Regions from separate parts of the Micromonospora sp. SD12 genome, predicted to be linked through region 2. Evidence: riboswitches for the same ligand, from Rfam matches in the RefSeq annotation. Region 2 holds a riboswitch; each other region holds the start of a gene.

Region 1 (6,618 bases), on a different contig from region 2:
TCGTAGAGTTGGGCGGCGTCGACGTCGACCGGCACCTCCGTCATCACCCGGTGCGGGATGTCGAAGTACCGGGCGAGTTCCAGGGTGCGCGAGTCGTGGGCGAAGAGGTAGCCGGGCGTGCCGGAGACCAGCGCGGTGATGGTGCCGTGGATCCGGGTGCCGAACGCGAACTCGAACCCGGAGAGGTAGTCCATCCAGGTCCAGGGGTCGACGAACATCCGCACCTTGTCCTCGGTGAACAGCGGGTGCGAGGTGTGGATCGGGATCTTGCTGGACCGGCCGCGGTCGGCGGGGGCGTCGCCGTAGAGCAGCGTGCCGAGCGTCTTGAGGTCCTGCGGCAGGTAGCGCAGGTTCGGGTACCGCGCGTGATGACGGGCGATGATCTCCGCCATCGACGTGACGTAGGGCGAGACGGTGAGCGCGAGCCGGTCCTCCGGAGCCAGCGCGGCCTTGCGCTTCTCCACCCGCAGGCCGTCGCCGTGCAGGAACATCGAGGGGCAGCCGATCACGTCGACGGCCGAGAAGCCCAGGGTGCGCAGGTAGTCCCGGGTGATCTCGCCCCGTACGCCGATGCTGTGCGAGCGGTCGAGGACGGCCCGTACGAAGCGGGTCACGACGTCGTCGATCGGGCGCAGGTACTCCCGGTCGCCGTGGATGTCGGTCTGCACGCCCACCCCGAGCACCACCACCGGGATCTTGAGCTGCTCGATGAGCTTCGTCATGACCTCGACGCGGTGGGCGTAGCTGCGCCGGAAGGCGTTGGCGAGCGGCACCACGTAGACGTCGTACCGCTCGTTGATCATGTCCGCGTCGCGCGGGTCGATCCTGAACTCCGTCGAGGTGATCTCGGCGGTGGCGGTACGCAGGAGCTTGTGGGCGGCGTGGCTGAAGACCAGGTTGCCGTTGTTGTCGCCGATCCAGTTCCGTTCGTGCGTCTCCTCCGGGGAGTAGACGTCGAAGGGGCCCTTCTTCGCCCGCATCAGGATCCGCTGGTGCATCCGTCCCCGCCTCTCGTGGCCTCCGGGTCCCGGAATACTAGCCACCGGTCGGCGCGGATCCGGAGGCTGTCGCCGCCCGTCACGGTTCGGGACGCAACGGTCACCGAGGGGCGGGAGGAACGCGCGCCGCCTGGTGGGACGGAACGGACACTCACGGACGGGACGGAAAAGAGTCTCAGGGGCGCCGGGTAGGGTGCCCGGCGGGGCGGCGCCGACCGGTGGGCCGCCGACGGGCCCCGCGCAGGTGCCCGACGGGGCCGAGGAGGAGACGTACGTGCTGGTGACCCTGGGGATCTTCGGGATGCCGGCATGACGGGGACCGCGACCGACGCGCCGGCCGTCCGGCCCGCGTCCCCGGCCAGCCGCCTGCCGTCGCTGACCGGGCTGCGCTGGGTCGCCGCCCTGCTCGTCTTCGGTTTCCACGTCGCGACGATGGGCATCATCGCCGAGCCCGGCCACAAGGCCGTCGTGGACTGGGCCTTCGCCCTCGGCCTCTCCGGCGTGCAGTTCTTCTTCATCCTCAGCGGCTTCGTGCTGGTCTGGTCGGCCCGGCCCAGCGACACCCGCCGGGCGTTCTGGCGCCGCCGGGTGGCCAAGATCTGGCCGAGCCACGTGGTGCTGTGGGTGGCGGCCCTGGCGGTCGCGGCCTGGTTCGCCGACCCCGTGGACCGGGTCGTCGCGGTGGAGAACCTCTTCCTCCTCCAGGCTTGGGACCCCCGGCCGGGCCACTTCTACAGCATCAACACGGTCAGCTGGTCGCTGTCCTGCGAGTTCTTCTTCTACCTCTGCCTGCCGTTGGCCCTGCCGTTCATCCGCCGGGCCCGGCCGTGGGCGCTGTGGGCCGTCGTGGTCGCGGTGCCGCTGCTGATCCTGGCGCTCTGGCCGGCCCAGTCCCTGGTGCCGGAGGAGAGCCGCTGGTGGTTCACGCAGGTCTTCCCGCCGGTGCGGTCGCTGGAGTTCTGGATGGGCGTGGCCGCCGCCGAGCTGATGCGGCGCGGCCGGTGGCGGGGCCCGGGCCTGCCGGTGGCCAGCCTGGTCTTCGTGGCGACCTGGGTGCTCGCGGCGCAGTGGGTCCGTGCCGAACTGTGGGCGGCGCTGCTCTCGGTGGCGTACATCCTGGTCATCGCGGCGGCGGCGGACGCCGACGTGCGCGGGCGGCGCTCGCCGTGGCGGTCCCGCCCGATGGTCTGGCTCGGCGAGGTCTCCTTCGCCTTCTACCTGGTGCACGTCCTGGTGATGATCAGCGTCCTGCGGTTCACCGGCGACTGGGGCGTCGGGTTCCCCGGCTGGTGGGGGCTGGCGGTGGTGCTCGGCTTCCTGCTGGTCAACCTGGCCCTGGCCGCCCTGCTGCACCGCTTCGTCGAGACGCCCATGATGCGGCTGCTCACCCCGCGCAGGGCGGCCCGCCCGACGCCGCGGGACGGGGACGACGGCGGGAAGGACCCCGGCGCCTCCGGGCCGCCGCCGGGGCAGCGGGGCGACGCCGTGCCGCGTCCCCGGCCCGCCGACCACCCCGCGGCGTACGTCGACTCGCGCTGACCGCCCCGGCGCGGGCCGACCCGCCCGCGCGGCCAGCGCCCCGGGGCGGAATCCCACCCGTCGAGAAAGCCCGACCGTTTCCGTGACGCCGGTCACCGCGACGCCGAACCGGTCATCGGGCGCGGCCGGGTCGTTTCCCGCCGGGGTTTCGGGGTCGATGCCCGCCACTCGTCCCGTTGTCACCCTCGGGCGCCGGCAGAAACGGTCGTCCCATTGAGTCACGTCAGTGGTGAGGTGCCCGCAAAAATTGCGTCCCCATCAAGGTTTAAGCAGGTGGGGTGGGGTTGGCAGGGGGCGGACCGGCCAGTAATGTCGGCGCGTCCGGTGCGGTACCCGATCGTCCAGAGGCGACGCCGCACCGACCCGCCTAATCGTGAACGACGAGCCGGGGACCCAGTGCTTCGTGGGGTGAATCCGTGGGCCGCAGGCCTGTGGTAGGGCGTTCTTCCCGCCCGAATCCGTCAGCTAACCCGGTCGGCGGCGTCGGAAGGAGTTCCATCCCCGTGCAGCACCCACCCACCCCTCGGTTGTTCCGCCGTCTCCACGGCGCCGCGGTGCCCGCGCTCGCCCCTTCGCAGGTCGCGAGCTGACCGACCGGTCACCGTCCGTCGCCCGGCATCCCGGGCGCATTCCCTGAGTGGCCCACGACCCGCACGGACGCCCGTCCGCGCGGTCGGTCCGCCCTGCCCTCGGCGCGGACCGCCGGCCGCTCGCCCCCCGAGCCCGTGGAGGAAATCGTGAAGCACCACCTCAGGCGACAGCTACGTCGCCTCACGTCCGAGCGTTCGTACCAGTTGGCCGCCGCGTCCGCCGCGGCGCTCGTGCTGGCGTCGGGCACGGGCGCGCTGCTGGCCGGAGCCGACGAGGCCCCCGCCGCCGCGCAGGCCCCGGTCGCCGCGAGCGAGCCACGCGAGGACACCGCGGCCTCGCGCGGCCAGGCCCGGATCGCGACGGCCCCGTCCAGCGCGGCCCCGGCCACCGCCACCGCCACCGCCGCCCCCTCGGCCAGCGCCACCAGCACCGCCCCGGACCCGGACCTGACGCGCAAGCCGGAGCCGCCGAAGCCCCCGGCCGCGAAGAGCCTGGACTACGACTACCAGGCCCAGACCACGTTCTACAACTGCGGTCCGGCGGCCGTCCGGCACGCCCTCAGCGCCGCCGGCATCGCGCGCAGCCAGGACGCCCTCGGTGCCCAGCTGGGCACCGACCAGATGGGCACCGACTCGGCCCAGGACACCACCCGCGTGCTGAACGCGACGGTGAAGGGCGAGCCGTACCGGACCCGGATGATCCCCGGCGGCGCCGCCACCCCGGCGCAGATGGACCGGCTCCAGGCCGACGTCGTCGCGGCCATCGGTGACGGGCGGGGCGTCGTGGTGAACGTCGCGGGAAGCGCCACGGACACCGACGGCGGCTGGCACTCGTTCCCCGGCGGCCACTACATCGCCGTGGTCGGCTACCAGGACGAGGGACGGCTCGTGAAGATCGCCGACTCGGCGAACCCGGCGACCGCGTCGTACTGGATGAGCACCATCGCCCTGGCGAACTGGGCTGCCACCCGCGGCTACTCCGCCTGAGCGATCCCGACGGGCGTCGGCCCCCCACCCCGGGGGCCGGCGCCCGCTGTCGTGTCCGGGTCACGGCCCTCGCCCGGCGCCCCGGTCGGTGACAGACTGCGCGGCATGGTCGATGAATCGGGTGACCGCGACGGCCGGCGCGTGCTTCTGCTGCTGCACGGCATGGGTGCGACCGGCGACGTGTGGCTGCCCTGCGCGTCGCTGCTGGAGCGTCGCTGGGCGGGACGGTGGCTGGCGCCGGACCTCGCCGGCCACGGCTGGTCGCCGCCGCTGCCGGAGTACTCGTTCGCGGGGCTGGCCGGGCGGATCGCCGCCGGGCTGACGGCGGGCGACCGGCTCGTCGTGCTGGGGCACTCCCTCGGCGGGGTGGTCGGGCTGGCGCTCGCCGCCCGCGGCGCCGGGGTTCCGGTCGAGGCCGTGGTCGGCGTCGGCATCAAGGCGGTCTGGTCGCCGGCCGAGCTGGCGAAGGCGGGTGAGCTGGCGGCCCGTCCGGTGACCTGGTTCGCGAGCCGGGACGAGGCGGCCCGCCGCTACCTGCGGGTGGCCGGCCTGACCGGGCTCTTCGCACCGGACCATCCCGTCGTGGAGGCCGGGCTGCGGCAGGTCGACGGCCGCTGGCGGCTGGCGATGGACCCCGCCGCGTTCGACGTGGGCGAGCCGGAGCTGCCCGCGCTGCTGGCGGCGACCGACGTGCCGGTGCTGCTGGCCCGTGGCGAGCACGACCCCATGGTCACCGACGCTCAGCTCAAGGAGCTGGGCGTGCCGGTCGCCACCCTGCCCGGCCTCGGGCACAACGCCCACGTGGAGGCCCCCGGGACGGTCCTGGACCTCGTCGAGCCGTACCGCTGACCGTCCCCGCCGGGGCGGGTCAGGTGGCGGGGGAGAGCGTCGCCTCGTCCGGGTCGACCGGCAGGCCGGGCCCGCCGGCGGTACGCGGGGCCGGCGGGTTCCAGCCCTCGTCGAGCTGCCGCCGCGCGGCCGTCAGGAACGCCTCGGCGTACGACTCGGCGGGGAAGTCGCCCAGGTAGCGGCTCCGGGTGACCCAGCGGGCGGAGGCCAGCGGATCGGTGTCCAGCAGCGCGGTCAGCACCTCGTCCGCGTTGGACATGTCGCGCCGCAGCACGTAGCCCGATCCGGCGAGCGGGAACTGCTCGCAGAACCGGTCGCCGGAGCCCACCATGTCGGTCACCGCGTACGGCTTGCCGGAGTAGAGGTAGTCGGAGATCACCCCGGACACGTCGGAGATCAACGCGTCCGAGCGGTTCACGCACTCGGTCAGGGTCAGCTCCCGGCTGGCGGCGGCGCCGAAGACGTGCTGCCGGCCGCTGCGCGCCCGGTCGGCGGCCAGCAGTTCGGTGAGCCGGCCCAGCTGCCGGGCGGACGCCGGGTTCTGCGAGGTGTACGGGTGGGCCCGCAGGATCACCGTCGCGCCCCGGTCGAGCAGCCGGCGCAGCAGCGTCTCGGCCACCGGCAGGGAGCAGTAGTTCGCGTCCGCGTTGTGCCCGGTCCAGGTCGGCGTGTAGAGCACGGTCGGGTCGGCCCGGCCGTGCGCCGGCTCGGGGCGTACCTCGATCGACTCGACCTGCGGGCGGCCGACGACGACGAACTTCTCCGCCGGGATGTCCACCCCGGCGCGGGCGTACCGGTCGATGGCGGCCTGGCCGGCGACGAAGATCCGGTCGAAGATCGCCGAGACGGGGTTGGCGCTGGGCGCCTTGTCGCTGTCGCCGTGGTGCAGTTGGACGTGGGTCAGCTGGGTGAAGCGGATGCAGTGGCTGTTCTTCGCGCCGTGGTTGACGTAGAAGGCCACCCGCAGGCTGGGCACCAGCGCCTCGTCCATCGCCCTGGTGGTGGGGCAGTAGACCACGGGAGCGCTGGTGGCCGCCGCGATCAACGGCAGGAACTCCGGCTCGCGCACCATCACCAGGAACGGCCGGCCGATCCGCTCCAGGTACGGCAGCCACATGGTGACCTGGTACTCCGAGCCCGGCGGCGCGGAGAAGTGCAGCAGGAACTCAGGCTGGTGCCGGCGCAGCGCGCGGGACACCGCCGAACCGCCGGCCCCCGGGCGGAACCGGCGCCGGGCCAGGTCCAGCCCGACCGCCCCGGCGCCGGCGGCCACCAGCAGTACGGCCGCCAGCGCGACGCCGGCCGGCAGGCCCGCGACGGCCGCCAGCGCCAGCAGGGCCAGCAGCCCCGACAGGGCGTCGCCGAGGCGGGCGGCGACCAGCGGCGTCCAGGAGCGCACCGGCAGGTTCGCGGCGCGCACCTCCAGGCCGCCCGCGTCCCGCAGCGGATTGACCAGCAGCACCAGCCCCAGCAGGACCAGGGCGGTCGCGGCCAGCGCGGGATCGAAGCCGGCGTCGAGGCGGCGGGCGTAGCCGACCAGGATCGCCGCCGCGACCAGCGCGGTCTCCGCCGCGTTGTCGGCGCCCGGGCGTACCCGCCGCTCCCAGGCGGCCGCCGCGAGGGCGCCCACGGCCAGCCCCAGCCCCCAGCCGGTC
Region 2 (6,618 bases):
TGCACCACGTCGGCCTCTACCTCGGCAACGACAAGATGGTGCACGCGCCCCGGGCCGGCAAGCCGGTCAACGTCTCCAGCATCAACACCATGCCGGTGGCCGGGTTCCGCAGGCCCGGCTGATCCCGCGTACGCGACGAAAGAGCCCCCGGTCGGATCGACCGGGGGCTCTTCTCGTGCGGGTGGATCAGCGGGGCGCGCCCAGCGGGGAGGGCACCAGGTTCACGTCGTCCAGGTTGACGTACATGATCCGGTGACCGAACTGGATCTGCACGTACCGGTTGTCGCCGCGGACGACCGTCCGGTCACCCGGGGCGGAGCCGTCGAAGGTCACGGCCCGGTAGTACTCGCCGGGGAGCAGGTTGCCGACGGCGTACCGCTCACCGGCCGAGAGGGTGTACTGCAGCGGCGAGATCGCCTGGTACGGCACGCCCTCCGGGTACGCGGCCTGCTCCGGGTAGGCGCGGCCGTACACCGGGATGGTGGCCTTGCCGGCCTTCGGGGTCACCACGAGCCCGACGGACCACTTCGCCGTCGGCTTGGCGGCGGGGTTGTGGAACCACCCCTTCTGGCCGAGGTACCAGATGGCGGTCCAGTCGCCCCGCACCTCGGCCAGCGCGTACGTCTGTCCGGCCGAGACGCGGGCGCCGTGGTCGGAGACGTACATGGTGTTCGGGGTGCCGTCGGGCCGCAGCGCGATGTCGTTGAGCAGCGGCGCGTCGTGGCTCGGCGCGTTGTGCAGGAACAGCGCCGAGGAGCCGCGCAGCGGGCAGGGGGCGGTCGCCGGGGGCGGGTTCGGCACGCCCGGCGGCTGCCGGTTGCAGCCGGTGAACTGCGGCTGGTTGGTGGCGAAGTCCGGGTCGATGGTGACCAGCCCGGTGCGGTGCGTGCCGGTCGACTTGAACGGCGCCTTGAGCAGGTCGAAGTAGTGCGACCAGTTCCAGTACGGACCCGGGTCCCAGTGCATGCCGCGCACGGTCGAGGCGACGGTGCCGGGGACGTTGTCGTGCCCGATGATGTGGTTGCGGTCGAGCGGGATGTTGTACGCCCGCGCCAGGTGGCGGACCAGCTTGGCGGAGGTGCGGTACATCGCCTCGGTGTACCAGGTGCCGTGCCCCGCGAAGCCCTCGTGCTCGAGACCGATGGACTTCGAGTTCACGTACCAGTTGCCGGCGTGCCAGCCGACGTCCTTGGTCTTGATGTGCTGGGCGATGTGGCCGTCCACGGAGCGCAGGGTGTAGTGCCAGCCCACCCGCTTCGGGTCCTTGACCAGGTTGACGCTGGGACCGAAGTAGCCCTCGGTGTCGTGGATGACGATGTACTCGATCTTCTGCTCGACGGGCCGGTTCCCCAGGTCGTGGTTGCCGTAGTCGCCGAGCGTGGGGCCGTACTGCTGGTAGGGGGCCGGAATCCACTCGCAGGAGATGTCGCTCGGGCACTCCAGGCCGTCGGGCCGGGCGAGCTTGCGCAGGCGCAGCCGGTCCAGCCAGGAGCGCTCCGGCCGGACCGCGCTGCCGGCGAGCGTGACCCGCTGCCCGTCGTCGGTCAGCCGGCTGTCGCCCGTGGCGATGGTGGCGTACACCTCGTCGGCGAAGGCCGCCGCGGCGTCGGCGCTGTCCGCGCCGGAGTACCGGGCCACCGCGCCGTACCAGGCCGCGGGGTCGGTGCCGGCGCCGACCGGGGCGCCGATCTCCTTCTGGTACGCGGCCAGCAGCGCCGCGCCGCCCCGGATGTTCGTCGTGACGTCCGTGCGCAGCGCCTCCTCGCTGGCGCCGGTCAGCTCCGCGGCGGCGTCGACCGTACGGAGTGCCGCCTCGGCGGGCGGGGCGGCGGCCGGCGGCTCGTGGGCCTCGGCCAGGGACCGGCGGGAGTCGTCCCCGCGCGGGTCCTCGGTTCCCTCGTCGTGGTGGGTGCCGCCGGAGGCGGCGACGTGCTCGGCGTCGGTGAGGTGCATCGGTCCGTACCCGCCGCTGGTGCTCGGCGTGCCGGCGTTGGTGTCCCAGCGGGACTGCAGGTAGGAGACCCCGAGCAGGACGCTCTCCGGCACGCCGTACTCGGCCGCCGCGGCGGCGTACTGCTGCTGCCGGTCGGTCGTCGGCGCCGCGGCGGCGGCGGATCCGGCGGCGGTGAGCGGCGTTGCCGCCAGGGCGGCGGCCACGGCGGCGGCCAGCAGGACGCGTCTGCTCCTCGATGTCGCTGACAGGTGCATCAGACCCCCAGTTCGGGCGGGCAAAGGTGGGGCCACCTTCGCCCCGTCCACCGCCTCCGGTCAATACCTTTCCGTCAGACACTTCAGAAGGAAGAAAATCTTCGTCCTCCGGGTTGCGGATCCGCCGGGTCCTGGTGAGTACGGAGTGTCACCGCCCGGAGGGTTGCGGATCGATAACGGTCGTCTCTACTCTGGTCATTCGTCGGCCGGTGACAATCCGTCCACCCAGGGCGGTGACGGTCCGACACCGCCGAGTCGCTCACGAGCGAGCCGGGGACCCAGGTACCCGGGGTGAATCCGCAGCCCCTGCGGTAGGGCGCCCCTTCCCGCCCGAACCCGTCAGCTAACCCGGTAGGCGGTCCGGAAGAAGGAGTACGGAACCCGGTGGCACACCATGCCCCGCGGCCACCGTCGGTCCGGTCGGCCCCGGCCGATCCGACGACGGCTGCGCCGCGCCCACGCTGGTACCGCTGCACCACCGCCCTCGCCGCCCTGGCCGCGTTCGCCGTCGTCCTGACCGGCGGCGCCACGGCGGCCCACGCCGAACCGACGGTCGCCGAGATCGAGCGGCAGATCGACGAGGACTGGAACAAGCTCGAACCGGTCATCGAACGGCACAACGCCACCCGGCAGGACCTGGCCGCCAGGCGCAAGCAGGCCGACGCGCTCGCCGCGCAGATCGGGCCGCTGGAGAAGCAGGTCGACCAGGCGATGGAGAAGGTGGGCGCGCTGGCCGCCCGCGCCTACAAGGGCGAGAACGTCTCCGTCGTCAACGCCCTGCTGGGCAGCCGGTCGCCCGGCGAGATGGTCGGGCAGCTCGAACTGCTCGACCGGTTCGCCCAGCATCAGCAGCAGGACGTACGGCAGGTCGCCGAGCTGCGCGACCGGCTGGCCGCGAAGAAGGCGCCGCTGGACGAGATGGTCGCCCAGCTCAGCCGCACCGAGGCCCAGCTCGCGGCGAAGAAGAAGCAGATCAACGCCGAGATCGACCGGTTGCAGAAGCTGCGGCTGCGCGTCTACGGCAACGGCGGCGGCGGGCCGCTGCGTCCCGCCCCGTGCCCGGCCGGCTATCCCGGCGGTCCGGCCGGCACCGCCGTGAAGTTCGCCTGTGCCCAGATCGGCAAGCCCTACGTCTGGGGCGCCGAGGGGCCGAACTCGTACGACTGCTCCGGCCTGATGCTCGCCGCCTGGGCGAAGGCCGGGGTCTCGCTGCCGCACAACGCCGCGCAGCAGCGCCGGGCCACCGCGTCCGTCAGCCGGGGCGAACTGCGCCCGGGTGACCTGGTCTTCTACTACAGCGACCTGCACCACGTCGGCATGTACGTCGGCGGGGGCTGGGTGGTGCACGCCTCCCGCGCCGGGGTGCCGGTCAGGATGAAGAAGGTCGACGACGGCCCGATCCACAGCTACGGCCGACCCGGCTGACGTGCCCGGGGGGTCCCTGCCCGGCGGGGGCCCTCCGCGCGGCCGAGGGTCGGGTCAGCGCGTCGGCCAGGTGCGCCAGTGCTGCCAGGAGCGGCTCGGGGTCGGCCCGCGCTGCCCCTGGTAGCGGGAGCCGTAGACGGCCGAGCCGTACGGGTGCTGCGCCGGCGACGAGAGCCGGAAGATGCAGAGCTGGCCGATCTTCATGCCTGGCCAGAGGGTGATGGGCAGGTTCGCTACGTTGGACAGCTCCAGGGTCACGTGGCCGGAGAAGCCCGGGTCGATGAAGCCCGCCGTGGAGTGGGTGAGCAGGCCCAGCCGGCCCAGGCTCGACTTGCCCTCCAGGCGGCCGGCGAGCTGGTCGCCGAGCGAGATCACCTCCAGCGTCGAGGCGAGCACGAACTCGCCCGGATGCAGCACGTACGGCTCGCCCTCGGGCACCTCGACCATCGACGTGAGGTCGTCCTGCTGCTGCGCGGGGTCGATGTGGGTGTAGAGGTGGTTGTTGAAGACCCGGAAGAGCTTGTCCAGGCGTACGTCGATGCTGGACGGTTGCACCAGCGCGGGCTCGAACGGCTCCAGCGCGAGCGTCCCCGCCTCGATCTCGGAGGCCAGGTCGCGGTCGGAGAGCAGCATCCGCACACCTTAGCGAGCGACACGCGTGACCTGCGTGTCGGAGTGCGTCTTCGTACGTTTGTTCGATAGAATGCCGGCATGGCTTCCTGGTCCGAATTCGCCGCCGACGAGCCCCGCCTCGCCGACGGGATCCGCCTCCTCATGCAGCAGTACGGGCCGGGCTTCGGCTACCTGGCCACCGTCCGCGCCGACGGCGGTCCCCGGGTGCACCCGGTCTCCCCCGTGATCACCGACGAGGGGCTCTTCTGCTTCGTCGTCGACTCGCCCAAGCGGCGCGACCTCGAACGCGACGGCCGCTACGCGCTGCACTCCTTCCCGCCCGAGGAGAGCGACGACGAGGCCTACGTCGCCGGCCACGCCCGGCCGGTGACCGATCCGGCCCGGGTCGCCCGGCTGGCCCGCAGCCACCGGGCCGCGCCGCAGGTCGACTGGCGGGTCTTCGAGTTCACCGTCGACGTGGCGATGCTGGCCCGCCGCGAGTCCGGCGTGGCAGGCGGTGCCGCCGAGTCGCACGGCCGGCCCGCCGTCCAGGTGTGGCTCGACCCCGGCGCGGCCGCCGCCGGCACCGCCGTGCTGCCCGAGACGCGGTCGGGGAGCGCCGGCGGCCACGCCGCCCGCCCGGCCGCCTGAGACGCGGTGTGGCGCCCCGGGCCATCCCCCGCCCGGGGCGCCACACCGTGACCACCGTCCCGCTCCCGCGCGCCCAGCCGGCCGCGCAGACGCCGGTGCCGGCCCCGTCGAGCGAGGCCGGCACCGGTGCGGTCGTACGGCGGAACTACGCCGCGCGGTACGCGTTCCAGGCGGTCAGCATGCGGCTGGCCTGCCCGGCGGTGAACTGGTACATGCAGGAGTCGTAGCTGTAGTCCATGAAGTTGGTGATCGGGTCGACGCCGGGGGCGGTGCAGGTGTCCCGGCCGATCGGGCAGCCGGAGGCCGGAGACGCCTCGGCGGCGGTGTCGCTGACGCTGTCGCCCGAGCCGGAGCAGCCGCCCTGGAAGGTGTGGTAGAGGTTCAGCCAGTGGCCGACCTCGTGGGTGCCCGTGTCGCCCTGGTTGTAGTTGGTGGCGGTGCCGCCCGGCAGCGACTCGCTCAGCACGACGACGCCGTCCATGCTGTTGAGCTTCCGGGTCGGGAAGGTCGCCCAGCCGAGCAGGCTGTCGCTCAGCTCGCCCAGGTAGATGTTGAGGGTGTTCTTGCCGCCCGTACGCAGTGAGGTCTTCATCGACCGCTCCGCCGACGAGCCCTGCACGATCGGGTACCAGGACGGGTTCGTCACCCGGTTGATCTTCTGGAGCTGGAAGCTGAACGCGGTGGACGCGCCGCCGGTCGCCCCGCTGAACGACTGGTTCAGCACGCTGATCTGCGAGTTGATCATCGAGTCGGGGATGTTGCCGCCGGCCCGGGTGCTGTTCTCCTGGATCACGTGCACCACCACGGGGATGGTGACGCTGGCCGCCATCGTGGTGGCGCCGGCGCCGGCGCGGAACCGGGCCCGCTCGCGCAGGGCGGCGGCGAGGTCGGCCTCGCGCTCGCGGGTCTCCGCGAGGGTCAGCTCGTTCGGCTCGTGCTTGGCCCCGCCGCCCGGCTTGATGCGGGCGTCCGAGTGGACGTCGGCCGGCTCGACGCAGACCTCGCCCGGGGCGGCGGAGAAGGCCGAAGCGGCCGGCACGACGCCGACGGCGGCGGTGCTGAGCAGCAGCGCGAGGGTCGTCGACGCGACGCCGGCCGTACGCCGGGTCAGCAGGTTGGGACGGAGTCCCATGGGCCCACCTCTTTCTGGCGACGCGACAGGGGGTATGTCACGCCGTGGCTGAGAACGTTGGGCAGACGTTACAACTGATCGAAGGATTTGAGAACGCCCATATGTTGCCGCGGTGAAACTTTTTCCTGGCGGCGGCGCGGCTGACGTCTGCTGGTGGGCGGCCGGCGGCCCGACGAGGCCGCGGCGAGATCTTGGTGGGTTCACGCCCCTGTGGGGCCGTTCGCTGCCAAGGTTGGGACACCGGGGAGCGGCGGAGGGGTACCTGGGTGCACCGGCGTGACGACTCAGGTACAGTGGTGCCGCCTGCGGGTGTAGTTCAATGGCAGAACATCAGCTTCCCAAGCTGACAGTGCGGGTTCGATTCCCGTCACCCGCTCCAGCGCGAAGGCCCCGACCAGGACTTGAATCCGGTCGGGGCCTTCGTAGTTCCACGGCCAGCGCCTATCGGCCGATCGCTCCGCGGTCCGTTCCCTGGACGGAGCAGCCGATCGCCTAGCTCCACCTGTCGCCGCGCCCCTCTGCAAGCGGCTGGCGAGGGTCGGGTCAGCCGGGGGTGAGGAGGCAGAACTCGTTGCCCTCCGGGTCTGCGA
Region 3 (6,618 bases), on a different contig from region 2:
GTCGACACCGCGTACGAGGTGCGTGAGGCGATCGCCGAGGTCCTGACCAAGGGGCGTCCCGGCCGGATCGAGCTGAACATGCGGCTCGTCACCTTCATCGACTCGGTGGGCATCAGCGCGATGGTCGCCGGCTTCCAGACCGCCGAGGTGAGCGGCGTCAAGCTCGTCGTCACCGAGCCGAGCCGGTTCGTGCACCGGCAGCTCTGGGTGACCGGCCTGCTCGGCCTCTTCGGCGCCCCCGAGCCCTACTACGCCGGCGCGCCCACGCCCGAGGTCCTTCCCGGCGCCTGACGGCCGCCGGCACCACCCCGGCCGCGCCGCTGGGGTGTGCGTCGCTCAGGCGTCGCCGAGGCCCGACAGGTCGACGTCCGTCACCTCGGTGACCGCGCGGATCGCCGTCACCGAGGCGTACCCGTCGGCCAGCAGGGCCAGGTCGGTGCCGGGCTGCACGGCCTGCCCGGGCTCCTCCAGCGACGTGCGGACGAAGCCGTGCCCGGCCTCCGCCACCGTCATCTGCACCTGACCGAAGCTGGCCAGGGTGCCCCGGCGCACCCCGCGCAGCCGGTTGTGCGGCAGGTCCGGCGCGTTCACGTTGAGCACGCTCTCCACGGGCCCGGCCGTGAGCCGGGGCAGCAGGTCCAGGGCGACCCGGGCGGCCGTCTGCCAGTGCCGCTCGGCGTCGCGTACCCGGGCGGCGGCGGCCACCGCGGCGCCCCCGCTGGCGGCCGTGGCCTCCCCGGCCGAGAGCACGTCGAGCGAGACGGCCATCGCCCGGCAGCCGTTCGCGGCGGCGGTGAAGGCGGCCCCCACCGTGCCCGAGTGCAGCACCGCGCGGCCCGCGTTCGCGCCCCGGTTGATGCCGGAGAGCACCACCGTCGGCGAGGGCCCGAACGCGCCGTGCACCGCGATCAGCGCGATGAAGCCGGGGGAGCCGCCCACCGCGTACGCCGGCACCCCCGGCAGTTCCGGCAGCGGATGCTCGCGGACCACCACGTGCCCGTCCCGCTCCACCGCGGTCATCGCGGCGCTGGTGCCGCTCGCCTCCTCCAGCGGAGCGGCGACGACGACGTCCAGGCCCCGGTCCGCCGCCGCCCGCGCCAGCGCCTGGATGCCGGGCGCGGCGATCCCGTCGTCGTTGGTGACCAGCACCCGCAGCGTCATCGCCCGGCCGCCCGGTCGGCCAACTCGTCGGGGCTGGTCCGCTCCTGCGGCCGGTTGCCGGCCGGTACGAGGCGCACCCGGTCGACCAGGCCGGTGATCGAGTCGAGCCGGCCGGTGCCCAGGCCGTGCCGGGTCACGTTCAGCGCGCCGGCCGCCGCCCCGGTACGGATGGCGGTGCGGATGTCGCCGCCGCGCGCCACCACGGCCGCCACCCCGGCGGTCATCGAGTCGCCCGCCCCACGCGGGTCGGCCGCCTCCAGCCGGGGCATCTCCACCTCGAAGACCTCGCCGTCGACCAGGGCGAGGGCGGGCTTGTCGGCCCGGCTCACCACCACGTTCTCGGCGCCGCCGGCGTGCAGGTCGTACAGGGCCCGGGTGAGCTGCTCCTCCTCCTCGCCGTCGACGCGGCCGTCGGCGATCAGCTCCTCATGGCTGATCTTGAGGAAGAAGACGCCGCTGTCCAGCACGGCGTCGAGGTGCTCGCCGCAGAGGTCGACCACCACCCGGCTGCCGTTGGCCCCGAGGTCGGCGGCGAACCGCCGGTAGAGGTCGGCCGGGACCAGCGACGGCTCGTTCGGCCCGCTCAGCACGCTGACCGTGGCGCGCAGGCCCTCGCCGAGCGCCAGGTTGTAGAGCTCGTCCAACTCGTGCCGGCTGAGCGGCTGACCTGGCACGTCCACGATCTCCTGCCGGGAGCCCTCGCGGCGGTCGTGCACGTACCCGCCGCTGCCGGAGTCGCGTACCACGACCTTCAGGTTGACCCCCTCGCTGACGAGCAGGGGCTCCAGCACCTGGCCGATCTCGCCCCCGAGGGCGGTGCAGAGCACCACGTCGACGCCGAGCGACATCACCATCCGGGCCTGCCAGACGCCCTGCCCGCCGGGGTGCAGGTGCAGCTCCGCGGCGTCGCTGGGCTGGTCGACGGTCACCGTCAGCCGGGGCGTGGGCGCGAAGACCATCACGTGCCCGCTCATCCGTCGTACCCGTTCATGCGCCCACCCCTGACCAGTACGTGCCGTGACCATCCATCAGCTGACCGTAGTGGGCCCGCCAGCCGGACGTCCGCACTCCGGGCGGGATCGGCGCGGCGTTGCCAGGGCGCCCGGCATACGCGACGATCGGGCGACCATCGGCGGTGGGGAGACGGCGTGCTCAGGCGGAGTTCCTTCAGCTACACCGTCCAGGCGCGCTGCTCCATGGCGCGGGCCGCGGCGTTGCTCGTCGATCCGAGGAGGCAGGAGGGCCTGCATCCGCTGATCGTCCGGGTCCGGCGGGTGCCGCCCCGCCCCGGTGCCCGGGCCAGCTACGACATCACCGACCGGCTGGCCGCCGGGCCGCTACGGCTGCCGATCACCTACCGGGCCGACGTCCTGGTCGACGAGCCCGACGAGATCGTCACCGTGGCCCGGCAGTGGCCCGCCACCACGGTGCGCAACCACACCCGGCTGCGGGCGGAGCCCGACGGCGTGGTCCGCGTCGACGTGGACATCACCCTCGCCGCGCCCGCGCCGCTCTTCGGCTACGCGTTCCGCCAGGCGCGCGCCGCCCACCTCGGACTGGCCGCGCGCCTCGCTGCTGTCCTCGACGGTGCCGCACCGCAGCCGCCACCCGCCGACACGCCCCGGTGACCCGCGCCGGGCGGGGCACCGGGGCGTGGGCGTCAGTAGACCGACAGGTGCACGTGGTTGGTGTGGTCGCTGGACGGGTCGCCGTTGGCCCCGCTGTACGACTTCCACCCGCTGCTCGGCAGCCAGATCTGCCGGTACCAGATCACGTAGAGCACGGCGAGCCGGTCGGCGTTGCGCACGTAGAACGCCGCCAGGTTGTTGCCGTACGTCCGGTCACCGCCGGTGGCGTCGCCGCCGAAGCCGCCCTTCTGGGCCGCGAAGTCGCACGCCCGGCCCTTCGGGTGCTCGCCGGAGCCGCCGGGGCGGTAGCAGGAGACGTAGCGGGTGAAGCCCGCCGCCTTGGCCTGGTTGAGCGCGTGTAGCGTGCGCGGCGTGATGCAGCCGTTGGCGGGGGTGGGGTCGTTGACGCTGCACGACTCGCGCGGCCAGGAGCCGTCGGAGTTGCGTGGCGCCGCCTTCGCCGTCTTGCTGGAGGTGCCGCCCGGCGAGCCGCCCCCGCCCGCGGACTGTCGCTGTTGCTGCTTCTGGTTGGCGACCGTCAGCGCCCGTTCGGCCTGCTCCTTGCGCTTGGCCATCACGGTGACCTGCTTGCGCTGCTCCCGGATCTCGCCGTCCAGGGCGAGCTTCGTGCGCGCGGCCTCGTCCCGGGTCTGCTGGAGCTCGCGCAGGGCCCGGTCCTCCTTGGCGGCCACCGCGTCGAGGGCGGCGGCGCGGTCCATGAAGCCGTCCGGCGAGCCGCTGTTGAGCAGGGCGGACGCCACGCTGAGCCGGCCGGTGCGGTAGGCGGCCCCCGCGATCTCGCCGACCTTGGCGCTGCGCGCCGTCAGCTCGACCTCGGTGGTCTTGAGCTGGGCGGCGAGCTGCTGCTGCCGTTTGGCCGACGTGGCGAGGGCGCGCTTGGCGTCGAGGTAGCCCTTGCTGGCGGCCTCGAGTTGGGCCCGCAGGGCGGGCGTGCCGCCCTCCTCGTCCTGGCCGGGGGCGGCGGCGAGCAGGCCGGCGCGGGTGGCGGCCGCCGCCGGGGCGGCGGTGACCGGGGCCACCGCGGCGCCGAGGGCGAGCATCGTGGTGATCAGGGCCGCCGTCCGGGCGGCACGTCGTCGTACAGGTGCCATCACTGGCATACACGTGTCCTTCCGTCAGCCGCCGACCGGGTTAGCTGACGGGTTCGGGACGGAAGATCCCTACCGCTGACGCGGATGCACCCCACGAACATGGTTCCCCGGTTCGCCCCGCCGGGCGATTAGGCGGCGGCCACCGCCGGCACCGGTGGGTGCCGCCTGGCGGAGGCCGAAGCCGAGCCTACCGGTGCCGGTGTGACTGCTGCAGCGCAGGTGACGCACGGTGCATGTCCACTAACAGTCAAATCCGGCATAAGGCAACAATACTCTCCCAGATTTAAGGTTGTCCTCATTACCACTCGACCGCCCCGCAAGCCCCTGGCGACGCTCCCGGCTCGATCTGCAACGTGGCGTGCTCGATCTGGAAGTCGTCGTGCAGGGCGGCCCGGGCGGCGCCCAGCACCGCGCCGACCTCCGCGTCGGGTGTCATGGTCAGGTGCGCCGAGGCCACCTCCATCCCGGAGGTCAGCGTCCAGACGTGCAGGTCGTGCACCTCGGCGACGCCGGGCACGGCGGCCAGCCGGTCGTGCACGGCCGTGACCTGGAGGTGCTCCGGCGCGGCCTGGACCAGGATGCGCAGCGCCGCCCGCCCGAGCCGCCAGGTGCGCGGCAGGATGAACAGCCCGATCGCGACGGCCACCAGCGGGTCGGCCCACCACCAGCCGGTGGTGGTGATCAGCAGGGCCGCCGCGATCACGCCGAGTGACCCCAGCAGGTCGCCGAGGACCTCCAGGTACGCGCCGTGGACGTTGATGCTCTCCTTCGCCCCCGAGCGCAGCAGGGCGAAGGCGCCGATGTTGGCGAGCAGGCCGAGTACGGCGACCACCAGCATCGGGCCGGCCAGCACCTCCGGCGGGTCGCCGAAGCGGCGTACCGCCTCGATCACGACGTAGACCGCGACGCCGGAGAGCAGCACGGCGTTGGCCAGGGCGGCGAGCACCTCCAGCCGGTAGAGGCCGAACGTGCGCTGCGGATCGCCGCCCGCCCGCCGGGTCGCCGAGATCGCGGCGAGCGCCATGCCGATGCCGAGCACGTCGGTGAACATGTGCCCGGCGTCGCTGAGCAGGGCCAGCGAGCCTGTCCGGAAGGCGGCCACCGCCTCCACCACCATCAGGCCGGCGAGCAGACCGAACGCCGCCCAGAGGCGGCCCCGGTGGCGGTGTGCGGCGTTCGCCACCGACCCGTGGTGGTGGTCATGACCTGCGCCCACGCGCCCATCCTCCCTCTGGGGGTCCGGATTCGCGTTCAATTTATGCTCACATCGCTATGTATGCAAGTAACGGATCCTCAGCCGGTCGGGTCGACGGTGGTCAGCCGCTGGGTGGCCCGGGACAGCGCCACGTAGAGCGTCCGTACGCCCGACCCCGGGTCGGCCCGGATCTCGCTCGGGGCGACGAGGACGACCCCGTCGTACTCCATGCCCTTGGCCTCCAGGCTGGTCACCACCTGAAGGCGCGGCGCGGCCAGGCCGGCCAGCCAGCCGGCGACCTCGTCGCGGCGGGGCACGGGCGTGATCACGCCGACCGTGCCCTCGACCTCGGCGAGCAGCGCCGTGGTCGCCGCCGTGGCGGCTGTCTCCAGCTCCGCCGGCGGCACCACCAGCGCGACCGGGTCGACGCCGGTGGACCGCACCGCCCTGGGCAGCGGGAGGTCCGGATGCAGCCGGCGGATCTCGGCCGCCGCCACCGCGAAGATCTCCGCCGAGTTGCGGTAGTTGGTGGTGAGGGTGAAGTGGTGCCGCTTGCGCCGGCCCAACGCCTGGTCCCGGGCCCGGGTCAGCTCCTCCGCCTCGCCCGTCCACGCCGTCTGGGCCGGGTCGCCCACCACGGTCCAGGAGGCCAACCGGCCGCGCCGGCCGATCATGCGCCACTGCATCGGCGAGACGTCCTGCGACTCGTCGACCACCACGTGCGCGTACTCCCGGTAGTCCTCCGGGCGTTCCCGGGCCGCCTCGCGGGCGGCGCGCTGCCGGTCGGCGAAGGTGCTCAGCTCGCGGACGCCGCCGGCCAGCTGGAACGGGTCCCGCTTCGCCCGGGCGGGCTTCATCGGCTTGCCGAGCAGGGCGTCCAGCTCGTCGAGCAGCGCGATGTCGGCGATCGTCAGCCCGGCGGTGTCGAGGCTGCGGTACGCGTCGGCCAGCAGCCGGATCTCGGCGCGGGACAGGATGCCGGCGGCGTAGCGGTGCAACCGGTCCGGGCGGGCCAGCCAGCCCAGCACGTGCCGGGGGTGCAGCCGGGGCCACCACGCCTTGAGGAACTCCCGGAACTCCGGCCGCTCGGCGATCTCGTCCTCGAACGCGCGCTGCTCGGGCAGCCGGCCGACGCCCAACCTGCGGGCCTGCGCCCAGAGCGCCGCGAAGACCCCGTCGAAGCCGGCCCGGCGCACCTCGTTGCGCCGGGCGCCGCGAGGCATCGCCCGGTCCCGGATGCCGTCCAGCTCGCGGCGCTCCAGCCGGAGCAGCGCGCCCCGGTAGAGCAGGCGCAGCTCGGTCGGGCCGTCCGGCACCGCGTCCCGGACCGCCCGCTCCAGCACCCGTCGCATCCGCAGGGAGCCCTTGACCGCCGCCACGGCCGGTCCATCGGTACGGGTGGCCGTCATGCCCGCGAAGAGCGTGCCCAGCGAGTGCAGGGTGGCGGTGTCCTCGCCGAGCGAGGGCAGCACCGAGGCGATGTACTCGACGAAGACCGAGGACGGGCCCACCACCAGGATGC

Evidence for each region. A riboswitch is a leader RNA that binds a small molecule or an ion and turns the genes downstream of it on or off. The one in region 2 is predicted to bind cyclic di-AMP.
Region 1: it holds a riboswitch for cyclic di-AMP, as region 2 does, so the genes downstream of both, ACTMS2_RS17580 (C39 family peptidase) here and ACTMS2_RS02320 (NlpC/P60 family protein) in region 2, are expected to answer to the same signal.
Region 3: it holds a riboswitch for cyclic di-AMP, as region 2 does, so the genes downstream of both, ACTMS2_RS09425 (coiled-coil domain-containing protein) here and ACTMS2_RS02320 (NlpC/P60 family protein) in region 2, are expected to answer to the same signal.

What each region holds. Positions count from the first base shown of each region.
Region 1 covers NZ_JBQHDF010000008.1:77,424-84,041, forward strand. The annotation lists gene ACTMS2_RS17570 (polysaccharide pyruvyl transferase family protein) at 1-998, opposite strand, end outside; gene ACTMS2_RS17575 (acyltransferase family protein) at 1,308-2,537, shown strand; cyclic di-AMP (ydaO/yuaA leader) riboswitch at 2,892-3,032, shown strand; gene ACTMS2_RS17580 (C39 family peptidase) at 3,263-4,114, shown strand; gene ACTMS2_RS17585 (alpha/beta fold hydrolase) at 4,220-4,963, shown strand; gene ACTMS2_RS17590 (CDP-glycerol glycerophosphotransferase family protein) at 4,983-6,618, opposite strand, start outside.
Region 2 covers NZ_JBQHDF010000001.1:488,931-495,548, reverse strand. The annotation lists gene ACTMS2_RS02330 (C40 family peptidase) at 1-122, shown strand, start outside; gene ACTMS2_RS02325 (N-acetylmuramoyl-L-alanine amidase) at 187-2,208, opposite strand; cyclic di-AMP (ydaO/yuaA leader) riboswitch at 2,447-2,580, shown strand; gene ACTMS2_RS02320 (NlpC/P60 family protein) at 2,593-3,633, shown strand; gene dcd (dCTP deaminase) at 3,688-4,266, opposite strand; gene ACTMS2_RS02310 (pyridoxamine 5'-phosphate oxidase family protein) at 4,345-4,896, shown strand; gene ACTMS2_RS02305 (zinc metalloprotease) at 5,042-6,028, opposite strand; tRNA gene ACTMS2_RS02300 (tRNA-Gly) at 6,334-6,407, shown strand; gene ACTMS2_RS02295 (VOC family protein) at 6,572-6,618, opposite strand, start outside.
Region 3 covers NZ_JBQHDF010000003.1:527,391-534,008, reverse strand. The annotation lists gene ACTMS2_RS09445 (STAS domain-containing protein) at 1-291, shown strand, start outside; gene surE (5'/3'-nucleotidase SurE) at 337-1,161, opposite strand; gene ACTMS2_RS09435 (1-phosphofructokinase family hexose kinase) at 1,158-2,135, opposite strand; gene ACTMS2_RS09430 (SRPBCC family protein) at 2,310-2,789, shown strand; gene ACTMS2_RS09425 (coiled-coil domain-containing protein) at 2,822-3,901, opposite strand; cyclic di-AMP (ydaO/yuaA leader) riboswitch at 3,915-4,046, opposite strand; gene ACTMS2_RS09420 (cation diffusion facilitator family transporter) at 4,200-5,117, opposite strand; gene ACTMS2_RS09415 (HelD family protein) at 5,195-6,618, opposite strand, start outside.